3 regions of the Gordonia sp. BP-119 genome follow, and region 1 is predicted to be linked to each of the others. Evidence: predicted binding sites of a transcription regulator. Region 1 holds the regulator's gene; each other region holds the start of a gene.
The links. The regulator LexA, encoded in region 1, represses DNA repair genes until DNA is damaged. The targets are predictions, from matches to a motif close to CGAACANNTGTTCG.

Region 1 (7,551 bases):
CGGATTCGGCGATGGTGATGTTGGACCGGACCTCGCCGTCGACCGGCACGGCGTCGTAGGGGAGTGCGAGGTCGTCGAGTGCGGCCCGCAGCGGGTCGCCCGGTCGCGCCGGGAGCAGTGCGCGGGTGGCCAGGCCGGCGGCCGCGACGACCCGGGCCACGTTGACGCCCTTGCCGCCCGGCTCGGTGCGGACCACGCCGGCGCGCTGCACCTCGCCGCGGGCGAGCGGTGCGCCGAGTTCGAGGGTGCGGTCGAGGCTCGGGTTGGCGGTGACGGTGACGATCATGCGATCACGACCTCGACGCCGCGCGCGGACAGGGCCGCCGAATAGGCCGGGTCGATCCCGGAGTCGGTGATGAGGACGTCGACGTCGTCGAGTCCGGCGAAGGAGGTGAGGTCCTCCCGGTCCATCTTCGAGCTGTCGGCGAGGACCACGACGCGTTGTGCGGCCGCGACCATCGCCGCCTTGACTGCGGCCTCGTCGGGGTCGGGTGTCGACAACCCGTGGGCCTCGCTCAGCCCGTTCGTCCCGATGAAAGCGGTGGTCACGCGCAGTCGGCGAAGCGCGTCCACGGTCTCGACGCCCACGGTCGCCTGGGTGAGACCGCGTACGCGTCCGCCGAGGGCGTGCAGACCGTCGGGATGGGTGCCCGCGAGCAGGCCGGCGATGGGCAGGCTGTTGGTGAACAGGGTGAGCCTCCGATCGGGTGCGGTCGCCTCGGCCGCACGGTAGGTGGTGGTGCCGGCGTCGAAGAGCACCGAACCGCCGTCGGGCGGCAGGAACCGGATGGCCGCGCGGCCGATCGCGGTCTTCTGCTCGATCTGGCTCGACTCCCGTTCGTCGATCCCGAGCTCGCCGAGGGTGCGCATGATCTCGGCGCGTACGGCGCCGCCGTGGACCCGCTGGAGATGTCCGGCGCGTTCCAGTACCGCGAGATCGCGTCGGACGGTCTCGCTGGTGACGTCGAATTTCTCGGCGAGCGCGGCCACGGATGCCCGCCCCGCGAGGCGCACCTCGTCGACGATCGCCTGTTGTCTCTCCTCGGCGTACACACGGCTCCGATCTCCGGTTTCGACCACCCCGCTTGTTGAGGCGTGTGGGATTGGATGTTGTAGTAATTGTGTTTACGCCTGTTTGTGTTGACAAGTCAAGCACTTTTTGTAACGGTGGTCACATCGATAGTCGAGTGAGAGGCAAGACGATGGCGCAGATCCTGACGGGAACCCCGGTGGTCGGCGGGTTGGCCCACGGTCCCGCGCTGTGGCCGGGCGAGCGACCCGACCACTCGCCGGAGAAGCTCGGCGTCGGTGTGGAGATCGCCGAGGAACGGCGCGCCGACGAGGTCACGCGCTTCGCCACCGCGTCCGGCGCCGTCGCCGCGCGGCTGCGCACGCGCGCGTCGCAGAACACCGGGGTGACGGCCGAGGTGCTCGCCGCGACGGCGGGCCTGGCCGAGGACCGCGGCTGGATCGGTGCCGCGACCGCGCTCATCGGCAAGGGCGCTCCCGCCGAGGCCGCTGCCGTCGCGGCCACCGAACAGTTCGCGGCGGTGTTCACCAAACTCGGCGGACTGATGGCCGAGCGGGTCACCGATCTCAACGACGTGCGCGACCGGGTCCTCGCCGAACTGCTCGGCCTACCCGAACCCGGTGTGCCCACCCCGGAGGTGCCGTCGGTCCTGCTCGCCGACGACCTCGCGCCCGCCGACACCGCGGGCCTCGACCCCACGAGCACCATCGCCCTCGTCACCCGCCTCGGCGGACCGACCAGCCACACCGCGATCATCGCGCGCCAGCTGGGGATCCCGTGCGTGGTGGCGGTGGCCGACCTGGATGAGATCGAGCCCGGCACAACCGTTCTCGTCGACGGCAGCACCGGGCGGATCGAGGTGGAGCCCGATGTCGAGGCGGCCCGGGCTCGCGTCGACGAGGATCGGCGTCATGCCGCACTCGTCGCCGGCTGGACCGGTCCGGGGCAGACCGCCGACGGGGTGGCCGTGGCGGTGCTCGCCAACGTCGCCGACGGGTCGTCGGCACGCGCCGCGGCCGGGTACCCCGTCGAGGGCGTCGGGCTCTTCCGCACCGAACTCGCGTTCCTCGAGCGTGCCGACGAACCGTCGGTGGACGAGCAGGCCGCGATCTACCGGGAGGTGCTCGATGCGTTCGACGGGCAGAAGGTGGTCATCCGCACCCTCGACGCCGGGTCCGACAAACCGCTCCGGTTCGTGACCCATCCCGACGAATCGAACCCAGCGCTCGGCGTGCGGGGCGATCGGATCGCGCTGGCGCACCCCGAGATCCGCGCGCATCAGCTCGACGCGATCGCGCAGGCCGCGTCGGGGTCGGCCGTCGCGCCGTGGGTCATGGCGCCGATGATCGCCTCGCCGGCGGAGGCGCGCACGTTCGCCGCCGAGGTCCGCGGCCGTGGTCTGGTCGCCGGGGTGATGATCGAGGTGCCCGCGGCGGCGATCCTGGGCGAAGCCGTCCTCGCCGAGGTGGACTTCGTGTCCATCGGCACCAACGATCTGACCCAGTACACGATGGCGGCCGACCGGATGTCGGCCGATCTCGCCGGACTGACCGACCCGTGGCAACCGGCGGTGTTGAGCCTCATCGCGGGTGTCGCGGAAGCGGGCGCACGTCAGGGAAAGCCGGTCGGGGTGTGCGGCGAGGCCGCCGCCGATCCGAACCTCGCCTGCGTGCTCGTCGGTCTCGGGGTCACCTCGCTGTCCAGCGCGCCGGCTGCTGCCGCGGCCGTGGGGGCCCGGCTCGGCGAGGTGTCCGCACCGGACTGCCGGGCCGCCGCCGAGGCCGCCCTGGCCACCTCGGATCCCGCCGCGGCGCGCGAGGCTGCCGCGGCGGTGCTCGACGGTTCGGTCGGTGGAGAGGTCAGACTCGCCGCATCACGGTGACGACCTTGCCGAGGATGACGGCATCGTTGCCCGGGATCGGATCGAACAGTTCGTTGTGCGGCATGAGCCAGACGTTGGGGCCCTGACGCTTGAAGGTCTTCACGGTGGCCTCGCCGTCGATCATGGCCGCGACGATGTCGCCGTTGTCGGCGACGTTCTGCTGCCGGACCACGACCCAGTCGCCGTCGCAGATCGCGGCGTCGATCATCGACTCGCCGACGACGCGCAACAGGAAGAGCGATCCCTCGCCGACCAGCTCACGGGGCAGCGGGAAGACGTCCTCGACGGCCTCCTCGGCCAGGATCGGACCGCCGGCCGCGATACGGCCGAGAACCGGCACGAAGGTCGGCTCGGGCAGCTGACCGGCCGACGGGGTGTCCGGCGACGGGGTGTCACTCGGGGCGATGTTGACCGCACGGGGACGGTTCGCGTCGCGCTTGAGCAGCCCCTTGCGTTCCAGCGTCCGCAACTGATGGGCCACCGACGACGTCGAGGCCAGGCCGACCTCGTCGCCGATCTCCCGGATGCTCGGCGGATAACCGCGCTCGCGCACCGAGCGGCGGATCACCTCCAGGACCCCGGCCTGTCGCGGGGTGAGTGAGGCCTCGGCGGCGGCGGCGTCGAACGGGGCCTCGTCGTCGGCGCCCTGCGCTCGGCCGCGCCTATCGCCGGTGTCACTCATGTTCGGTTCCTCTCGTCTTCGGAACGTGCTGGTAGATGGCTTGCACCGGGTCCGAGCCTAGCCGAGTGCGACCGGCACCTCAAACATTTGTTCGATGTGTCGCGAGACTTTGTCGGGACGTCGTGCTACAAATTCGAACATCAGTGCATCGAACATCTGATCGATGTTCGAACACCGACCGTCACACCCCGCACGATCCCAGACACCCGAACACCGGAGGGCACCATGCGCACCGCCACTCTCGTCGCTCCCGTCCGCACCGACCGTCCCGACGCTGTCCGGCCCCCCACCGACCGCGCCGATGGGGTCCGGACGCGCGCCCCGCTGTCCGACGGCGGCCGCCCGGTAGACAACCGGCCGGCCGGCACCCGACCGCGGGGTGCGTCGCCGGTGACCCCGCGGGTCGGCGGCACCCACTGTGGCTCTCCGGTCGGGGTGCGCGGGCGTGGCCCGGTCGGACCCGACGCGGCGGTGTTCCGTCGCCGCCGCACCGCGGTCGCGCTCCTCGCCGGCGTCGGGCTGGCGTTCGTCGTGTGGGTGTTCGGTGTCGTCGGCCAGAACTACTCGGACTCGCTGACCCCGTCCGTCGTGAGTGCCGAGGTCGTCCATGTGCGCTCGGGGGACTCGCTCAGCTCGATCGCCGGCCGGGTGGCACCCGAGATGCCGCGCGAGGTCGTGATCGACGAGATCGTCGCGATGAACGATCTCGGCTCGAGCGCGCTGCAGGTGGGCCAGCCCCTGCTCACCCCCCGGTACCGCTGAGGCCGGACGGTATCCTCGATGTCACAGGGGCCGGCCGACAAGCGGCGGGGCGCACGCTTCGGGTGCGTTCCAGCGTCCCGCGACCTGCGTGAGGACACGATGCGCTGCCCCTTCTGCAAGAACGACGACACCAAGGTCATCGACTCGCGTGTCGCAGATGAAGGGCAGGCCATCCGCCGCCGTCGCTCCTGTGTGGAGTGCGGTCGCCGGTTCTCGACCGTGGAGAGCGCCGTGCTCGCGGTGGTCAAACGCAACGGCGTGACCGAACCGTTCAGCCGGGAGAAGGTCATGCGCGGCGTGCGGCGAGCCTGTCAGGGCCGCCACGTCGCCGAGGACGCACTCGCGCAACTCGCCCAGCAGGTCGAGGACACGGTGCGCGCCAGTGGATCGGCCGAGATCCCCAGCAACGAGGTCGGACTCGCCATCCTGGGCCCGCTCCGCGATCTCGACGAGGTGGCGTATCTGCGTTTCGCCTCGGTGTACCGGTCGTTCGACTCGGTGGAGGACTTCCAGCGTGAGATCGACGACCTGAAGGCGGCATCGGGTTCCGGGAGCGCGCTCGCCGAACCCGTGTCAGCCGAGTCGGTCCAGAGCTCGTAGGACCCGTTTCTCCGACACCGGGAACGCGGTACCGAGACGCTGGGCGAACAGCCCCACGCGCAACTCCTCGACGAGCCACTGTGCTTCGTCGTCGACCGCCGCCCGCCGGTGCTCGGGTACCTGTTCGAGACGCTGGGTCCACCGTTCGACGACGCGATCGACGGCGGCCACCCCGGCCAGGTCGCGTGCCGCGGATGCGGGTAGTGCCTCCAGACGTGCCTGCGCGCCGTCGAGATAGCGCGGCAGATTCTCCAGGTGGCGTCGCGCGGTGGCCGCCACGAATCCGTCGAACACGAGGTGGGCGACCTGTTCGGCGACGTCGTCGGCAGCCAGCGAACCGGCGTGCCGGTCGATCGCCGCCCGCAGCGGGGCCATCCGTTCGAGGGCCGCGACGGCCAGCGAGAAGTAGTCCGGTGCGGCCGCGGCGACCCGTGGCCGGATCTGTTCGAGCAGCGCCGAGAAGGACTGCGGTGAGCGAACCGCGGCGAGCTCTGCGTCGTCGATGTCGGCGACCGTGTCCCGGGTCGCCCGGCGGGTGCAGTCGGCGAGCAGTGCCTCGATGGTCGAGTACGGGCTCTGGCTCAGGGCGAGTCGGTCGACCGGACTCAGCGAGCCGGCGATCCGCTTGTGCAGCGGAGGTATCGCGAGGTCGAGGAGGGCGACGATCCCTCGTCGCAGGAGGCGGTCTCGTGTCTCGGGGCTCGCCGCATCGACGACGACGACGCCCCGCGCGTGGCCCTTCGCATCGGAGACCACGTCGATCGTCGGGTACCGGGTCAGCCGCTGCCCCGCGACATCGACCGTGGTCTGCTCGGCGAGCGAGCCGATCCCGTCTGCGGTCCAGGTCCGATACAGGGTGCGCGACACCGTCTTCGGCGCCGCGGGCGTTCCGGTCTGCTGAAGTTCGGGCAACGAGTCGGCGCGGGAGACGATCCGCCCGGAGTCGTCGGCCACCGCGAAATGCATGCGCAGGTGCGGCGGTACCCGGTCGGTGTCGAAATCGCCCGCGGTCACCCGCATCCCGGTGATCGCGGAGAGCTCGCGGGCCAGCCCGGTGGTGAGCGGCTCCTTGCGCGGGGTGAGCCGGCCGAGCGCGAGTTCGGCGAATCGCTGCGCGGGCGACATGCTCTTGCGGAGCTGTTTCGGCAGCGACTTGACCAGTGCGGTGGCCAGTTCGGCGCGCATGCCCGGGACCGACCAGTCGAAGCCGGCCGGTCGGACATGGGGTAGCAGTGCCTGCGGGATCACGACGGTGACGCCGTCGTCGGGTGCGCCCGGTTCGAACCGGTAGCGCAGTTCGAGTCGGGTGTCGCCCTGCTGCCAGGCGCCGGGATAGTCCGTCGGGGCGACGTCGGTGCCTCCCGTGACGTCCTCGGGGCGCAGATCCAGCAGATCCGGTTCGGCCCGGCGGGCCTTCTTCCACCAGGTGTCGAAGTGCCGAGCGGAGGTGACGTCGGCCGGTAGCCGCTGGTCGTAGAACTCGAAGAGCTGGTCCTCGGTGATCACCAGACCCCGGGTGCGCGTGCGGTTCTCGACGTCCGAGGCGGCCTCGAGAAGCGTGCGATTGCGGTCGAAGAAGGCGTGCTGCGTCCGCCAATCGCCCTCGACGAGAGCGTGCCGGATGAACAGCTCCCGCGAGACCACCGGGTCGATGGGGCCGTAGTCGACGCGCCGGCGGGCGACGAGCGGGACCCCGTACAGGGTCACGCGTTCGTAGGCCATCGCCGCTCCGCGTTTCGCCGACCAATGCGGCTCGCTGTGGGTCCGCTTCACCAGATCCCCGGCGAGTTTCTCGGCCCACAGCGGATCAATCCCGGCGACGGTGTGGGCGAACAGGCGCGACGTCTCGAGAACCTCGGCCGCCATGATGAAGGCGGGCGGCTTCTTGGCGAGCGGAGAGGCGGGGAAGATCATCAGCGTGGTGTTGCGCGCACCGGTGAACTCGCGGCCCTCGGTGTTGCGGGCGGCGATGTTGCTGAGCAACCCGGACAGGATGGATCGGTGGACGGCGTCGGCGTCGAGTTCGGTGGGCGCGACCGACCAGTCGAGGTCCTTGACGATCTCGGTCAGCTGCCGATGGAGGTCCTGCCATTCCCGGATGCGCAGGAAGTGGAGGTACTCGCGCTCACACATGCGCCGAAAGCGGCTGCCGGACAACTCCTTGCGCTGTTCGCCGAGGTACCGCCACAGCTCCACGTAGGACAGGAAGTCCGACTGCGGGACGACGAAGCGCCGGTGCTGGGCGTCGGCGGCCTCCCGGTGCTCGGCCGGCCGTTCCCGTGGATCGGGGAGCGACATCGCGGCGGCGATCACGAGAAGGTGGTCGAGACAACCCAGTTCGTGTCCGGCGATGAGCATCCGGGCGACCCGGGGATCGACCGGGATGCGCGACATCGACCGGCCGATCGGGGTCAGTCGCGGGGGCCCGCCCTCGCGCGGGACGGTGATGGCGCCGAGTTCGGTGAGAACACCCATACCGTCGCGGATCGCGCGGTCGTCGGGCGGCTGGACGAACGGGAACTCGGCGATCTCGCCCAGTTTCAGCGAGGTCATCTGGAGGATGACGGCCGCGAGGTTGGTGCGCAGGATCTCCGG
Region 2 (7,551 bases), on a different contig from region 1:
CCGGATGGCACCACCAGGCCGATCTGGTCGTAGTGATGCAGCGTGCGGATGCTGACGCCGACCATGCCGGCGACGACACCGACGGTCAGCTCCCGGGTGTCCACCTTCGAAGTGTGCTTTTCCTCGCTCACATCGACAACCCTGCTGCCTGACGTCGCGTAAGGGTCAAGCGAGCGGAGCGATCGGTGGACGGCTCATGCCGTCGGCGTCAGAGAAACTTGACATGTGTATCAGATTGGAAACTAGGGTACGTGTGCACCGAGCTCGGGCCGTCGGCCCGGTAGTGTTGGTATCACCTGCAACACCAGTAACACGCGTACCACGATCTGGAGTCACCGCATGTCCGTGCCGCATGGCCGCAGCCCCCGCCGAGGCCTCGGCATCCGAGCCCTGTTGACCGCGGCGGCCACCGTAGTCGCTCTCCTCGTCGGACTCGTCACGGCCGGCGGGGCCCAGGCAGCGGACGGATACCCATACGTGAATCTGGGTGACAGCTACAGCGCGGGCGCATCGGTGTTCCCCCAGGCGACGAGTGCGGCGACCTTCTGCTCGAACTCGGCGATCAACTACTCCAGCCTCGTTGCCAAACGACGCGGTACCGAGGTCGTCGATGTCAGTTGCGCGGGCGCGACGACCGAAGACCTGACCAAGTCGCAGTATCGGTGGCAAGGACCCCAGATCAGCGCGATCGGACCGGCCACCCGCTTGATCACCCTCACGATCGGCGCGAACAACAACGGACTGTTCAGCAATTCGACCTCGGCCTGCCAGCGGGCGTGGATGGCCGCGCCGTTGTCAGCGACCCCATGTCGCGACGAGTTCGGTACCTCGTTGGTCGACAAGATCAAATCCTCGACCTACCCCGACCTCGTGAACGCCCTGCGCCTCGTCGGCCGCGAAGCGCCGCGCGCACGCGTCGTCCTCGTCGGATATCCGCAGATCTTCCCGGCCACGGGTTCGGCGCTCTGCTCGGCGTCGTTGCTCACGACACCCGGGGACACCGCGTACCTGCATCGTGTCTTCAAAGCCCTCAACGACGCCATGCGCCGCGCCGCCGCAGCCACCCGCGTGACCTTCGTCGACATGACCAAGGTCTCCGCGGGCCACGACGCCTGCGCGGGCGAACGGCGATGGGTCGAGCCGACGCTCGGTGCGGTCAGCTTCCCCGCGATGCACGCCAACGCGCGCGGCCAGAAGGCGATGGCCGACCAGGTCGTGGCCGCGCTGCGGTGAGGGACCGCTGTGCGGGCTGCTCGCCGTGTAGAGGCACTGCTCACTGGTCGGTAGGGGGGTACTCATGGGACTCATTCGGTCGTACACCAGGCTCAGCGACGATGAACTGCGCGAAATCAACATGATGGGTTCGGCCCGGGACATCGCCGACTTCGTCAGCAGCCTCCGTGAAGCCGACCCGACCATCTCCACCGACATCGACAAGGCGTATCAGGCACTCGAGCTGATGTTCGACCGATCGGCGATGCCTGTGAACCCGGTCCGAGGGCAAGGAATGGCGCCCGGCAACATCGACTTCGGCGAAGGTATCCCGAACTACATGAGTCCCGAGTACGTGGTGGCCACCCGGGACATCCTCGCGCACATCACCTTCGACACGTTGCTCGATGACACCACCGCGACAGAACTCGCTCGCCAGGAGGTGTGGCCGATGATGCGCCATTGGGACGATGGGGCTGTCGAACATCTGGGCCCCATAGAAGAACTACGGCGCGAAACCGATGACCGCGGTGCCCTTCTGGCAGGCCGCGAGGACGCCTTCGAGCTGAGACGGTGCGCAGGTCCAACCGGCCACCGACTGCTGCTGGCCGGTGGTGATCTTCGGTCCGTACTGGGTGGCGATGGTCCGCGCCGAATCACAGGACACGTCGCCGGCGAGGATCATGACTCGCAACGCGCCGTCGGGGCCCGGGATGGTGCCGCAAGTGGTGTCTGAATCGTCGGACGCGGTCGCACTCGACGTCGTCGTCGACACCGGCTTGCGACCGGGGACCACCGGCGGCGAGGTGGCGGGTTGTTCGGCGGACGGTGATCCCGACTCCGCGGCAACGGCCTGAGAGGTCGACGACGCGGTGGTCACGTCCTGTTCCGCGCCGCAGGCCACGAGCATCGACATCGCCGCCGCGAGTCCGAGGGTCGCCGCCGCGACCCTGATCGGTCGGCGAGAGCGGCTCGTGGAGGGACCGGTGGGACGAGATCTGCGCGACATGGTTCACCACGGTAGCGAATGCGGTCTCGTCGACCGCACCGGTGGCCGGTGTCGGTCGGCGGTTTGGGATGGGCGCGCCCGACCTGCGAAGATGCTGGACGTGAGCAGTACCGGAACCGAAGTCGCCGACCCCACCTACGCCGTCGGCACCACCCTCGCCGGCACCCGTGGGCGCACGGGGACGATCACCACACCGCATGGTCAGATCCACACCCCCGCGTTCATCCCCGTCGGTACCAAGGCGACCGTGAAGACGGTCCTCCCGGAATCGGTCTCCGCCCTCGGCGCCCAGGCCGTGCTCGCCAACGCCTACCACCTGTATCTGCAGCCGGGGCCGGAGATCATCGACGCGGCCGGCGGGCTCGGCGCGTTCATGAACTGGCGGGGGCCCACGTACACCGACAGCGGCGGCTTCCAGGTGATGTCGCTGGGCGCGGGGTTCAAGAAGGTCATCTCGATGGAGGCCACCGGCACGCCCGACGACGACCTCACCGCCAACGGCAAAGAACGGCTCTCGCGGGTCGACGACGACGGGGTGACCTTCAAGTCGCACCTCGACGGTTCGGCGCATCGCTTCACGCCGGAGGTGTCGATGCAGATCCAACACCAGCTGGGCGCCGACATCATCTTTGCCTTCGACGAGCTGACCACCCTGATGAACACTCGCGAGTACCAGGTGAATTCGCTCGAGCGCACCCGGTTGTGGGCGATTCGCTGTCTCGCCGAACACAATCGGCTGAGCGTCGAACGCGCACACCGGCCGCAGCAGTCGCTCTGGGGTGTCATCCAGGGCGCCCAGTACGAGGATCTGCGGCGCAAGGCCGCTCGCGACCTCGTCGCCTTGAGCGAGGCGGACCGCGCGGCCGGCGGAAAGGGCTTCGGCGGCTACGGCATCGGCGGAGCACTCGAGAAGGACAACCTCGGCACCATCGTCGGCTGGGTCAACGACGAACTCCCGGAGGACTCCCCGAAACACCTCTTGGGGATCAGTGAACCCGACGACATCTTCACCGCCATCGAGAACGGCGTCGACACCTTCGACTGCGTATCGCCGACCCGGGTCGCCCGCAACGGTGCGATCTACTCACTCGACGGCCGGTACAACGTCACGAATGCCAAGTATCGCAGTGACTTCCGGCCGCTCGACCCCGAGGTCGAGAACTACACCTCGCAGTACAGCCGGGCCTACCTGCATCATCTGTTCAAGGCGAAGGAAGGCCTCGGCCCCACGCTGGCGACGCTGCACAACGTGTCCTTCATCGTCACGCTCGTCGACCGGGCCCGCCAGGCCATCGAGAACGGCACATACACCGAGTACCGCGACGAGTTCCTCCGGCGTTACTACGGAGGTCCCCGGTAGGCGTGACCATTGCTCAGAACGGTGGCGGGTTGGCGTCGTTCCAGCGCTTCTCGGCGCGTTGGTGGCGTCGGAAGTCGTTGTCGCGCTGGGTGTTGAGTCTGTCTCGGGCGGGGTGATCGGGTGACCGTCTGGGGAAGAGCTTGTTGAACAGGTCGCGTCCGCTGAAGGCGTTGCCGACGAACATGTGCCCGGTGGGTGTGGTGAACCAGGCGGTCTGGAGTTCGTCTTGGTGGTCCTGCCAGCTGGTGAAGGTCTTGATGCGGTGATGGAACCGGCACAGCGGTTTGAGGTTGCGCGCATCGGTCGGGCCACCGCGACGCGGGTCGGCGTGGTCGAAGGGTTCGGTGTGGTCGAGATCGATCTGCCAGACCGGGGCGTTGCAGCCGGGGAAGGTGCAGCACAGTTCGCCGGCGCGCACCAGCGCCTGCAGCTTCTTCGAGGGGGTGTATCGCGTTGTCGAACTGTCCGCGTCGGGAGGCGGTGAACCGTCGGGTGCGTCGGGTGCGGGATGGATGTAGGTGCGGCGGGCTTCGGCGAGGAGTGTTCGGGCGGTGTCGGCGTCGATGATGCCGTGGCGGTCGAGGAAGGCGGGGTCGTCGTCGAGGCCGATCAGGGTCGACAGGTTCACCACGATGTGGAAAGTCGCGCGCGGCGCGGGTGAGTCCGACGCCGAGGCGGCCGGCGCGGCCGGGTCATCGACAACGACGTCGGCTGACGGGTCGACGTCGTTGTCCGCATCCACCATCTCAGCAGCTGATGTAGGCGGCTCGGCGGTATCCACTGTCGCTGCGTCGAGGTCTGGTGCTGTGTCGGGTTCGGTTGCGGTGATGACACAGTCGTCGCAGAGGCAGGTGATGGCGGCTTCACCCCGGGCGAGCGCTTTCAGAGCGTCGACTCGGCGGTTGGCCAACTTTCGAGGGTCACCGGCGTGGACCGCGGTGGCCATCGCCGTCAGGCGGGCGTCGAACTCGGCGGCATCAGCATTGGGCAGCGTGCCGGAGATCCGGGACTGCCCGGGTGTGAAGCGATCGGGGCTCACCGTCACCTTGCGATCACCCTTGACGCGTTCCTTGCGTCGACGGACCGCGTCGGGCGCCCACTTGGCGACGATGGAATCGACCATGGCGGTGAACCGCGCCGTCGACATCGGTGCGCGGGCGAAGATCGCCTCGGCCAGATGGGCGTCCACGGTCTGCATCTCTTCGTCGTCGGTGATGAGATCGGTGCGCTTGAGCGCGATGAGGAAGCGGCGCTTGTCGATTCGACCACACGCGAGTGCGTGTCCGGTAAAGGAGAGTCGGTAGCGCAGTGCGTCGCCGGCCTCGATGAGATCTTTCGCCTCGGCCGGCGTCACCGTGAGGGTGGCACCGACTTCGGCGATGGCCTGCTCGAGCCCGTTCGGCCCGAACTGCTCGTAGGGGTTCTCGCCCGCGGCCACTCGCGCGGACAGGTGCTCGAAGGCTTCGATGGAGTCGAGTTCGCCGTTGTGCGTCTCGGCGCGGCGCTGCGCGTAATCCATCTCGCGTTCGTCGTGAATGAGGCTGGCAACGACCATCATTCGATGCGCGGACGCTGCTGCCAAGCCCGCGCAGTGATTCAGGACCTCGACGAGTTCAGAAGCGGAGAGTTCGTGGTCGGGACGAAAGCGCGGCTCGACCGACTCCTGCGATGGGTCCACCGATGTGAATCCGGCCCCCGCCCCCGATGACATACCTCCACGATACTCGAACATACGTGCGAGTCAAGGGTGGTCTCTGGATTTCTCGGGGTGGTCTGGCAATCGAATCACGCCGCACCGACAGGAGTTACGCGTCGCCTCGGTGGCCTCGACGGACGCGGCGTCCTCGCTTCGCTCGGTCGACGCTGCTCGACCAGCGGGACACTGCGGCGCTGCTCGACCAGCGGGGCACTTCGACGCGGCTCGACCAGCGGGACACTGCGGCGGTGCTCGACCAACAGAGGGCGGCGCACCACAACGAGCGACGGCGGACGGGCGTCAGCGCGAGTCCTCGGCAACCATCCGTTCGCGGATGCCGCCGGCGACCCCGGTGCTGTCCGGGTTGGGGTCGTGGATCGCACCCGCGTGCGGCTCGACCGGTGTCCCCTTCTCGGTCTCGGACTTCGCCGTCGCCGCGGAGGACCGCTCGGTGATCCCGGGCATGAGATGGTGAGAAGCGTTGGCGGCCTTGGCCTTGTAGCCGACCGGTTGGTCCAGCTTCGGGTCGGTGCAGGCTGCCACGATCGCGTCGACCACGATCTGCGGATCGTCCATCGCGGACATCCGCGGTTCGTGTCCGGTGTAGTTGGCGGCGTGGACCCACCATGGGGTGTCCACGGCCCACGGCATGATGGTGCCGACCTTGATGGCGTCGTCGCCGGCCATGCGCAGCTCTTCGCTGATCGAGTGCCCGAGGCTCCGAACCGCCGCCTTCGTTGCGGCGTAGGTGTTCTGGAGTGCGATGGGTACCTCGCTGTCGACCGAGCCCACGTTGATGAGTGTGCCGCGACCCTGCGACCGGAAGACGCGCAGCGCCGCATGTGCGCCGTAGATCAGGCCCTTCAGGTTCACGTCGACGAGGCGAGCGTGGTCCTCGATCGGGATGTCCCAGAAGTATCCGACCGCGCCGACGCCGACGTTGTTCACCCACACGTCGATCGACCCGAACCGTTCGAGCGCGGCGGACGCGAGATGGGCGACGGCACGCGGATCGCTGACATCGGTGGGCACCGCCAGCGCCGACCCGCCCTTGCCGGTGATCTCTGCGACGACCTCGTCGAGGACCGCGGTTCGACGCGCCGCGACGACGACGTTCGCGCCGAGTTCTCCGAGTCGCACCGCGGCGCCGCGTCCGAATCCGCTCGACGCGCCGGCGATCACGACGGTGGAGCCGTTGATTTCCTTGTTGTCTGTCATGGTGATCGCCTACCCGAGGCGGGGTTCACCAAACCGAGAGGAGGCGCGCTCAGCCCGCGGCGCGGGACTGCCGGAAGGACTCGATCGCGGCGAGATCGTACGAGTTCGCCCCGGTCCCGATGCCCTGGGCGACGTGCGCGGCCACCGCGCAACCGAGTTCGGCGGAGTCGGCGAGACCGAGCCCGCGCAGGCGGCCGGTCAAGAACCCGGCGGAGAACGAGTCGCCGCAACCAGTGGTGTCCACGACGTCCACCTCGAACGCCGGCACCGTGACCACATCGTCGCCGGTCACGACCAGCGCGCCGTCGGCGCCGCGGGTGAGCGCCACGCAACCGACACCGCGGTCCAGGAGCGCCCGTGCGCCGTCGGTGAGGTCGTCGGTTCCGGTCAGTCCCCGGGTCTGCTCGTCGTTGGGCAGCAGGTAGTCGAGGTGGGGAAGTGCGTCGGCGATCCACTCGAGAAGGCCGGGGTCGCCACCCGACAGCAGATCGGCCGACGTCGTGATCCCGCGGTCGCGCGCCCGGCCGAGGAGCACGGCGGCGACCGCGCCGCCGAGGAACTCCGGGCCGCCGAGGTGCAGGTGGTCGAGCCCGGTCAGCGCGTCTGCACCCAGGTCGTCGAGCGTGAACTGCGCATTCGCCCCGATGCAGTGCCACGCGGGACGGTCCCCGTTGGGTTGCACGGGTATGACCGATGACGACGTCTGGACCCCGGGCTTCGGAACCAGGCCGCCGGTGTCGACGCCTTCGGCGTCCAGCAGTGCGGTCAGCGAACGCCCGATCGTGTCGTCGCCGATCGCTCCGTGGGTCCGGACCGTGGCGCCCAGCCGACTGAGGACGAGCGCGGTTCCGCCCGCGGTGCCGGCGGCGGAGAAACCGATGGACTGGACGAGCGCGCCGTCGGACCCCGCCGGGATGGACTCGATCCCGACGACGTGGATGTCCAGCACATGGACGCCCACGGTTGCGATCGTCGGCGGTTCGAGCCGCGGTGAGGGTGTCACGTCCGGTTCTCCTTGGGTGTCCCGTAGTCCAGCCGGATCGCCTGGGCGACAGT
Region 3 (7,551 bases), on a different contig from region 1:
CCCGGCGCATATCCGTTCACCTGCTCGGACGGGTGGTTTCGCGGCGCCGGGCGGGTGGGAGCGGGGCCGCCCAGGGCGCGGTAGTCCCAACCCGCGTCGCGCCACATCTGCGGGTCCAGGCAGCGCCGGCCGTCGACGATGCGTTTGGCGCGGACGACGCCCTCGAGTTCTTCGGGCGCCATGTGCACGAACTCGGCCCACTCGGTGGCGATGACGACGACGTCCGCCCGGTCGCACGCGTCGCGCGCCGAGGTGGCGTAGCCGAGGCTCGGGTGGACGCGTCGTGAGTTGTCCATGGCCTTCGGGTCGAAGACGGTCACGGACGCCCCTTCGAGCGCCAGCCTGCTGGCCACTGTCAGCGCGGGTGAGTCACGGACGTCGTCGCTCTCCGGTTTGAAGGCGGCGCCCAGGACGGCGACGTTGCGCCCGAGGACCTCGCCGCCGAGGGCCTCGAAGACCAGTTCCACCGCCGCACCCCGGCGACGCATGTTGATGGCGTCGACCTCCCGCAGGAAGCCGACGGCCCGCGGGGCGCCCATGTCGTCGGCGCGCGCGGTCAGGGCGCGGATGTCCTTGGGCAGGCAGCCCCCGCCGAAACCGAGACCGGCGTTGAGGAATCGGCGTCCGATCCGCGGATCGTGCCCGATCGCGTCGGCGAGGGTGTTGATGTCGGCGCCGGCGATCTCGCACAGTTCGCTGATGGCGTTGATGAACGAGATCTTGGTGGCCAGAAAGGCGTTCGCCGAGACCTTCACGAGTTCCGCGGTGGCCCAGCCGGTTTCAATCAGCGGCACGCCCGTCTCGAGGATCTCGCGGTAGATCTCGCGGGTGACCTCGCCGGCCGACGACCCGGCCTCGGGGTCGTCGGCGGCCGTGTTGAGGCCGCTCGGGTCGAGCGAACCGGTACCGAGGACGAGCCGATCCGGCCGGAGCGTGTCCTCGACGGCGAACCCCTCGCGCAGGAACTCCGGGCTCCACGACAGTTCGACATCCGCCCCGGCGTGCGACAGTACCGAGATCCGTTGTGCGAGTTCGGCACAGGTGCCGACCGGTACGGTCGACTTGCCGATGATGAGGTGTGCGCCCCGCAGCGTCGGCACGAGCGCGTCGATCGCCGAGTACACGTGCGAGAGGTCGGCCCGGTGCCCGCGGGGTTCCTGCGGGGTCCCGACGCCGAGGAAGTGCACCGAGGCGTGGTCGGCGGCCGCGAGATGGTCGGTCGTGAAGCGGAGTCGTCCGGCGTCGATGTTGCGGCGCAGGATGTCGGCGAGCCCCGGCTCGAAGAACGGGACCTCGCCGGCCTGGAGGCGTTCGATCTTGTACGGATCGACGTCGATGCCGACGACGTCGTGCCCGAGTTCGGCCATGCAGGCCGCGTGAGTGGCACCGAGGTAGCCGCATCCGATCACCGTGAGCTTCATGAGGGCAACGGTTACCCAGCTGGAACCACCGGTAACCATCCTCGCCGTGGCGGGTTGTCATCGGCTGGGTGAACTTCCGGAGCCGCGCCCACCCGGTCCGTCCACCCGCCGGTTGAGCCGAGTGCTCCCGCTGGTTGAGCGGAGTCGAAACCTCAGTCGTGCTTCTGGAAGTTCAGGTACGCCTTCGACGGGGTGGGTCCACGTTGTCCCTGGTATTTCGATCCGACCGACGCGCTGCCGTACGGCTCCTCGGCCGGGCTGCTGAGGCGGATGAGGCACAGCTGCCCGATCTTCATGCCGGGCCAGAGGGTGATCGGTAGATTCGCGACGTTCGACAACTCGAGGGTGATGTGACCGGAGAAGCCGGGGTCGATGAAGCCCGCCGTCGAATGCGTGAGCAGGCCGAGCCGACCGAGTGACGACTTGCCTTCGAGGCGGCCGGCGAGGTCGTGGGGCAGCGAGCACACCTCGAGGGTGGACCCCAGCACGAACTCACCCGGGTGCAGCACGAAGGGCTCGCCGTCGGCGGGTTCGACCAGCGAGGTGAGTTCGTCTTGGCGTTGCGCGGGGTCGATGTGGGTGTAGCGGGTGTTGTTGAACACCCGGAACAGGCCGTCGAGCCGGACGTCGACGCTGGAGGGCTGGACGAGGGCGGGATCGAACGGATCGATGGCGAGGCGCCCGTCAGCGATCTCGGCGCGGATGTCGCGGTCGGAGAGCAGCACGGTGTCGAGGTTATCGAATGGTCAGGGAGGATCTGCGCCGGTGTCGGTCGGCGCCGACCCTCCGCTCTCCGGTGCCGCTGTTCTGCGCCGCCGGACATCGGCGCGCATCCGGTCGAGGATGGCGTCGGCGCGATGGGCATGGTTGATCCGCGGCGTCGACGACGGGTGCGAGCGGGGCGGGTGCCAGACGGCGCGGCCGGCGTCGACCCCATCGGTGGCGATGGTGGTGGCCCACTGATCCACGCCGGTGCCGACCACCCGGTTGTGTGGTGGGCAGGCGGTCGCGAGGGTGTCGAGGTCGGTGGAGCCGTGGTGGGCGTCCCATTCGACGACGTGGTGGATCTCGCAGTCGAACGACGGCCGTGTGCATCCGGGGAAGGTGCAGCCGCCGTCGCGGGCGACCGCGGCGATTCGTTGTGCGCGCGAGGCCAATCGCCTGGACCGCCCGAGGTAGAGCACCTCGCTGGAGTGGTCCCGGAAGACCGCGAGATGATGCTGCGCGTCGGCGGCGAGGTCGATGGCGTCCTTGATGGGTAGGAGGGTTCCCGTCGCGGTCCGTGCCGGGTCGCCGGCCGCGTCGCGCAGCGCCGATTCGGTGATGGAGACGACGAGGTGTGGCGGCAGCCCGTGGTGCGAACCCCCGAGCGCGCCGGCGTCGAGCACGAAGCGCAGCATGGCGCGCAACGCGTCGTGGTTCCGCTTCTCGGCGGAGCGCTTGTCGCGTCCGGCAGCGGCGGCCAGCGCGTCGGGGTCCGCGGCGGCGGGGTTCCCGGTGGGCGACTCGGGATCGGCGGGATTGTTCATCCCGGGAGCGGCCCACACCGACAGGACGACGTCGAACATGGCGCGCGTCACGGGGTCGAGCGTTGCGGTCAGCCGGGACATCAGTTGGGCGTCTTGTGGCCCGAGTTTGAGGCCACGGTTGCGGGCGCGGTCGCGGTCGTCGGTGATGGTTCCGTCGGGGTCGAGGTGGGCCAGGATGCGGGCGCCGAGGTCACGGAGCGACGACGGGTCGTACTCGCGTGCGTAGTGCGCGAGCGTCGCCTCGGCGGCTTCCCGGTCGGTGGGATCAACGTCGGCGGGGATCTTGCGCATCACCTCGATGACGACGTCGACGTGGCGTCCCGAGATCTCGCCGTCGGCAACACCTTTGGCGGTCTCGGGGAAGCGCGGTTCGAGCGGCACCCCCTGCATGTCCGGGAACCTGCCCAGTGCCCACACGCGATTCATCAGGCGGTTCGCCTCGCCGCGCCGGTTCAGCGCGTGGCACAAGAAGTTGGAGACGGTCTGGCACCCCATCTTCCGGTACGCCGACCGTTCGTCGATATCGACGATGTGGTCGGTGAACAGCGACAGCATCCGTCGTTCGGCGCGCTCGTGCTCGATCGCGACCTGCAGCAGTTCGGTCTCGGAGCAGTCCGTGGACTGCGTCTCGGCGATCTCGTCCATAAGTGCATGCAGGCGCTTGTACTGGTCGAGAAGAAGTGGTGGTGGTGCAGATGGCCCGGTAGAAGCCATGATTTCATCCCCCGTCATCATGGCTTTACTCGAAACTACGTTCGAGACTACCGGCCGGCCGCCCGGCACGCAACCCCTTCCGGCGAATTATTCTGCGTCGCAACTGAATCGCGTCGGCCCGCCGCCGCCCGGTCTCGCCTAGATGTCGCAGTTCGTTGCGCCTGACGCCACGATCCACGACATCTGCGCGTGCCGGCGACCGGACCGGCCACGGGTTTGCTAGGCTGTCGTTCGCGAGTCCGGCACTCGCACGCCGATGTAGTTCAATGGCAGAACATCAGCTTCCCAAGCTGAATACGCGGGTTCGATTCCCGTCATCGGCTCCACCATCACCGCAACTCGCGAGGCCCCCTGGTCCGGTGATCGACTAGCCAAAGAGAGCGACAGCGGTGCGGCGATCAGCGGCACACTGAGCAGGACCAAGACGACTCCGTTGATCCATCGGTGGTCACGCAGAACCGCCAAGAACTCACGGACCTGGGCGTTGGGGACGAAGTATCGCGCGGTGTGGGCGCCGGTCGAGAATCCGTCGATCCCGGCAGACCGCATGAGCATCGCTCCGCGGAAGGCGTGATAGCCGCTCGTCACCACCGCGACCGATTCGGTCACTCCACGCTCGTCGAGCACACGCCTCGAGTACCGGAGGTTCTCCGCGGTGTCGGTGGATCGGTCCTCGAGTGCGATGGCATCACGATCGACGCCCTTCGAGACGAGGTACTCGGCCATCGCCGCGGCCTCCGACAGCCGCTCGTCGCCACCTCTGCCTCCGGAGCAGATGATCAGCGGGTCCAGGCCGGAAGGCCGGGCCAGATCATAGATCTCGCGACCGCGGTCGAGTCGTGACGCCAGCAGCGGACCGACGCGGGACCGGTCGAGCAGACCGGCACCCAGGACGATGATCGCGCCGACCTTCGCCCGTCGCGCCCGCCACCTGCTCCACCTGCCGTACAGCCACGACCAGAGCAGCAGCGAGGCGAACACGAATCCCAAGTAGCCGGCCGGGATCCCCACCGCCAGGAGGAAGTTGAGCAGAGCGTTGCTCGTCGACACGTCGAACCATCCGACGATGATCCCGAGCAGGACAGTGAGCGCGTAACCGGACAGGAGTGCACCCAGGAGCGCCGACAGCAGGTTCGCGGGGCGGCGCCCCTCTCGGCGCAGAAGCGTCACGCCGTTGGCGATCAACGACACCCCGAGAATGAGGATGGCAAGCAGCGCAACGAGTCCGAGGGCCACGATGACGACCGCCGGCGCGAGAACCGAGCCGTCGTCGTCGACGCCACTGTCCACGGCCGCGATCACCGCGGCGAGCATCACGCCCGACAAGCCCGCGGTCAGCAGGATGCCGGGGCTCAGACGACGTGGGTCCTGCCATGCGAGCACCGCGCTCGCGATGAGCAGCACTGCAGCAACTATCAGTACGCCCATCACGAGCACGATGGTGTCACAGGTGTCGCGCAGGTCGGCAAATGAGGAATGAGCCCAGCGGCTCTAACTCGATCTCGGCGCACACGAAACGTTTCTCCGTACCCATTCTCGGACGCGATCGAAACCGCGCCGCCGGCGTGCAATCATCGAACGAGTTGGGCCGACGCCACAGTCGGTCCCCGTCATCCCAGGACGCACACATGCATCTGCCCGCGATGAGAACTCCGATTCTGGTGCTGAGCATCGGCCTGCTCCTGAGTTGGCTGCTGCCGCCGCCCGCTCATGCGGCGCCCAACCGGGTCGATGCCACTCCGGCTGGGCTGACGCTCGATGGACGCCAGTGGTGGCCATCCGGATTCGACGCCTACCAGCTGGCCACCGATTGGTCGGTGAATGCCGGTTGCGGAGCGATGGTTGATCTCGACGACTATTTCGCCGGCTTACCTCCGCATTCGCTCACTCGCTTCAATCTGTTCGCTCAACTGGCCGTGAACAAGTACACCCAGCAATTGGATTTCGGGCCGATGGATGCCGTCTTCGACGCCGCCGCGCGGCACGGTCAGATGGTCTTGCCTGTCCTCGCGGCCGCCGATGGCGCATGCGAGAGCGAAGTTTTCAAGGAACGAGACTGGTACCGATCCGGCTGGCGAACCGTCGCCGGCGCGGGTGGACTCACGTTCGAGCAGTGGGTCAGGACGGCAGTGGGACGCTGGAAGAGCAGGTCGGCCCTGGCGGGATGGGAATTGGTGGGTGAACCCGAACCGTCCATCTGTGGCGATCAGTCGTGTGGATGGCAGCAGCGGTCGTGCCCGGTCGACGCCGCGCGCGTACTGCGGTCGTTTTTCGGCAGCGCAGGCGCGATGGTCACCCGACTGCACGGCGGGGCGGTGATCTGGTCCGGCTTCACCGGCGGTGGCCAGTGCGGCACCGCCGGGCCCGACTACCAGTACGTCGCCGGCTCCCCGTACGTGGACGTCCTGGACTATCACGACTACGGTGCGGACGGTGTCGCGCTCCCCGGGGATCAGTGGAACGGACTGGCCGAACGTCTACGCCAGGCACGCGTAGTCGGAAAACCCCTCGCGGTGAACGAGATCGGCCAGCATGCCGGCTCATGCGGTTCGACATCCGAGCGCGCCGACGACTTCCGGACCAAGGTCGCCGGTCAGCGGGCGGCCGGGACGGCAACCGCACTGTTCTGGGCATTCGTCCCGGACCCGAGGCACGACCAGTGCACCTACGACATCGGTCCCGGTGACCCGGTGCACGAACTGGTCTCCGAACTGACCAGCCTCGATTGAAGCTCAGCAATTAGGCAACAGTGCAACACCCGGCCGACGGGCCGACCGGCCGTTAGACTCTGCCGATGTCCAGTCCCCTGGGGATCACCCCCGACGAGTCGCTGCGCAAGGGACTTCAGAGTCGTCACATCAGCATGCTCGCGCTCGGCGGTGCCATCGGCACCGGCTTGTTCGTCGCCTCGGGCGCCACCATCTCCGACGCGGGCCCGGGTGGCGCCATCCTGGCGTATCTGCTGATGGGCTGCATGGTCTTCTTCCTGATGCAGAGCCTCGGCGTACATCCCGTGCAGCAACCCGTTCGAGGAGTACGGAAAGCGCTTCGTGTCCAAGTCCTTCGGCTTCGCAGCCGGGTGGAACTACTGGCTCAACTGGTCGGTCACCCTGGCCGCCGAGTTGGTGGCCGCCGGGCTGATCATGAAGTACTGGGCACCCGACGTGCCGTCGTGGATCTGGTCGGTCGTGTTCCTGGCGGGTCTGCTGGCGCTGAACCTGTTCGCGGTCAAGGCATTCGGCGAAGCCGAGTTCTGGTTCGCGGCGATCAAGGTCATCGCGGTGGTCGTCTTCCTCATCGTCGGCGTGCTGCTGATTCTCGGTGTCATCGGCGACCGTCCTTCGCCGGGCTTCAGCAACTGGACGATCGACGACGCTCCGTTCGTGGACTTCCCGCTCGGCATGCTGTCGGTCTTCCTCATCGCCGGTTTCGCATTCCAGGGCACCGAGATGATCGCAGTCGCCGCCGGCGAGGCGGTCGAACCGAAGACGGCGATTCCGCGCGCCGTGCGCACCGTCTTCGTGCGCATCCTGCTGTTCTACATCGGCACCCTGACCGTCATCGCGTTCCTGATCCCGTACACCGATCCCAATCTGCTGAACGCATCCGCGGAGAACATCGCGATCGCCCCGTTCACCCTCGTGTTCTCCGACGCGGGGATCGCGGTGGCGGCATCGATGATGAACGCCGTGATCCTGATCGCGATCCTGTCGGCGGGCAATGCGAGCCTGTTCGCGGCAACCCGCGCGTTGTACGGCCTGTCGGTGCAGGGCAACGCCCCACGTGTGTTCGCCTGGGTCACGCGATCAGGAGTGCCACTCCTTGCCGTGGCCGCGACGACGGCCATCGGCGCCCTCTGCTTCCTGGCGAGCCGGGTGGGCGACGGT

Region 2: the regulator LexA is predicted to act here: its motif matches at 5,307-5,320, upstream of JW364_RS00930 (HNH endonuclease signature motif containing protein).
Region 3: the regulator LexA is predicted to act here: its motif matches at 3,695-3,708, upstream of JW364_RS21690 (HNH endonuclease signature motif containing protein).

The regions. Positions count from the first base shown of each region.
Region 1 covers NZ_JAFFZF010000028.1:40,718-48,268, reverse strand. Annotated here, with positions in the region: gene JW364_RS16190 (1-phosphofructokinase family hexose kinase) at 1-286, opposite strand, end outside; gene JW364_RS16185 (DeoR/GlpR family DNA-binding transcription regulator) at 283-1,053, opposite strand; gene JW364_RS16180 (phosphoenolpyruvate--protein phosphotransferase) at 1,203-2,912, shown strand; gene lexA (transcriptional repressor LexA) at 2,890-3,594, opposite strand; gene JW364_RS16170 (LysM peptidoglycan-binding domain-containing protein) at 3,820-4,356, shown strand; gene nrdR (transcriptional regulator NrdR) at 4,456-4,956, shown strand; gene hrpA (ATP-dependent RNA helicase HrpA) at 4,930-7,551, opposite strand, start outside.
Region 2 covers NZ_JAFFZF010000001.1:214,636-222,186, forward strand. Annotated here, with positions in the region: gene JW364_RS00910 (MerR family transcriptional regulator) at 1-104, opposite strand, end outside; gene JW364_RS00915 (SGNH/GDSL hydrolase family protein) at 340-1,233, shown strand; partial or broken gene JW364_RS24620 (DUF1877 family protein) at 1,298-1,690, shown strand; gene JW364_RS00920 (hypothetical protein) at 1,718-2,221, opposite strand; gene tgt (tRNA guanosine(34) transglycosylase Tgt) at 2,313-3,581, shown strand; gene JW364_RS00930 (HNH endonuclease signature motif containing protein) at 3,595-5,292, opposite strand; gene JW364_RS00935 (SDR family oxidoreductase) at 5,578-6,495, opposite strand; gene JW364_RS00940 (carbohydrate kinase family protein) at 6,545-7,498, opposite strand; gene JW364_RS00945 (class II aldolase/adducin family protein) at 7,495-7,551, opposite strand, start outside.
Region 3 covers NZ_JAFFZF010000053.1:2,163-9,713, reverse strand. Annotated here, with positions in the region: gene JW364_RS21700 (UDP-glucose/GDP-mannose dehydrogenase family protein) at 1-1,421, opposite strand, end outside; gene dcd (dCTP deaminase) at 1,574-2,146, opposite strand; gene JW364_RS21690 (HNH endonuclease signature motif containing protein) at 2,168-3,664, opposite strand; tRNA gene JW364_RS21685 (tRNA-Gly) at 3,917-3,990, shown strand; partial or broken gene JW364_RS24695 (YdcF family protein) at 4,154-4,978, opposite strand; gene JW364_RS21675 (beta-mannosidase) at 5,293-6,393, shown strand; partial or broken gene JW364_RS21670 (amino acid permease) at 6,459-7,551, shown strand, end outside.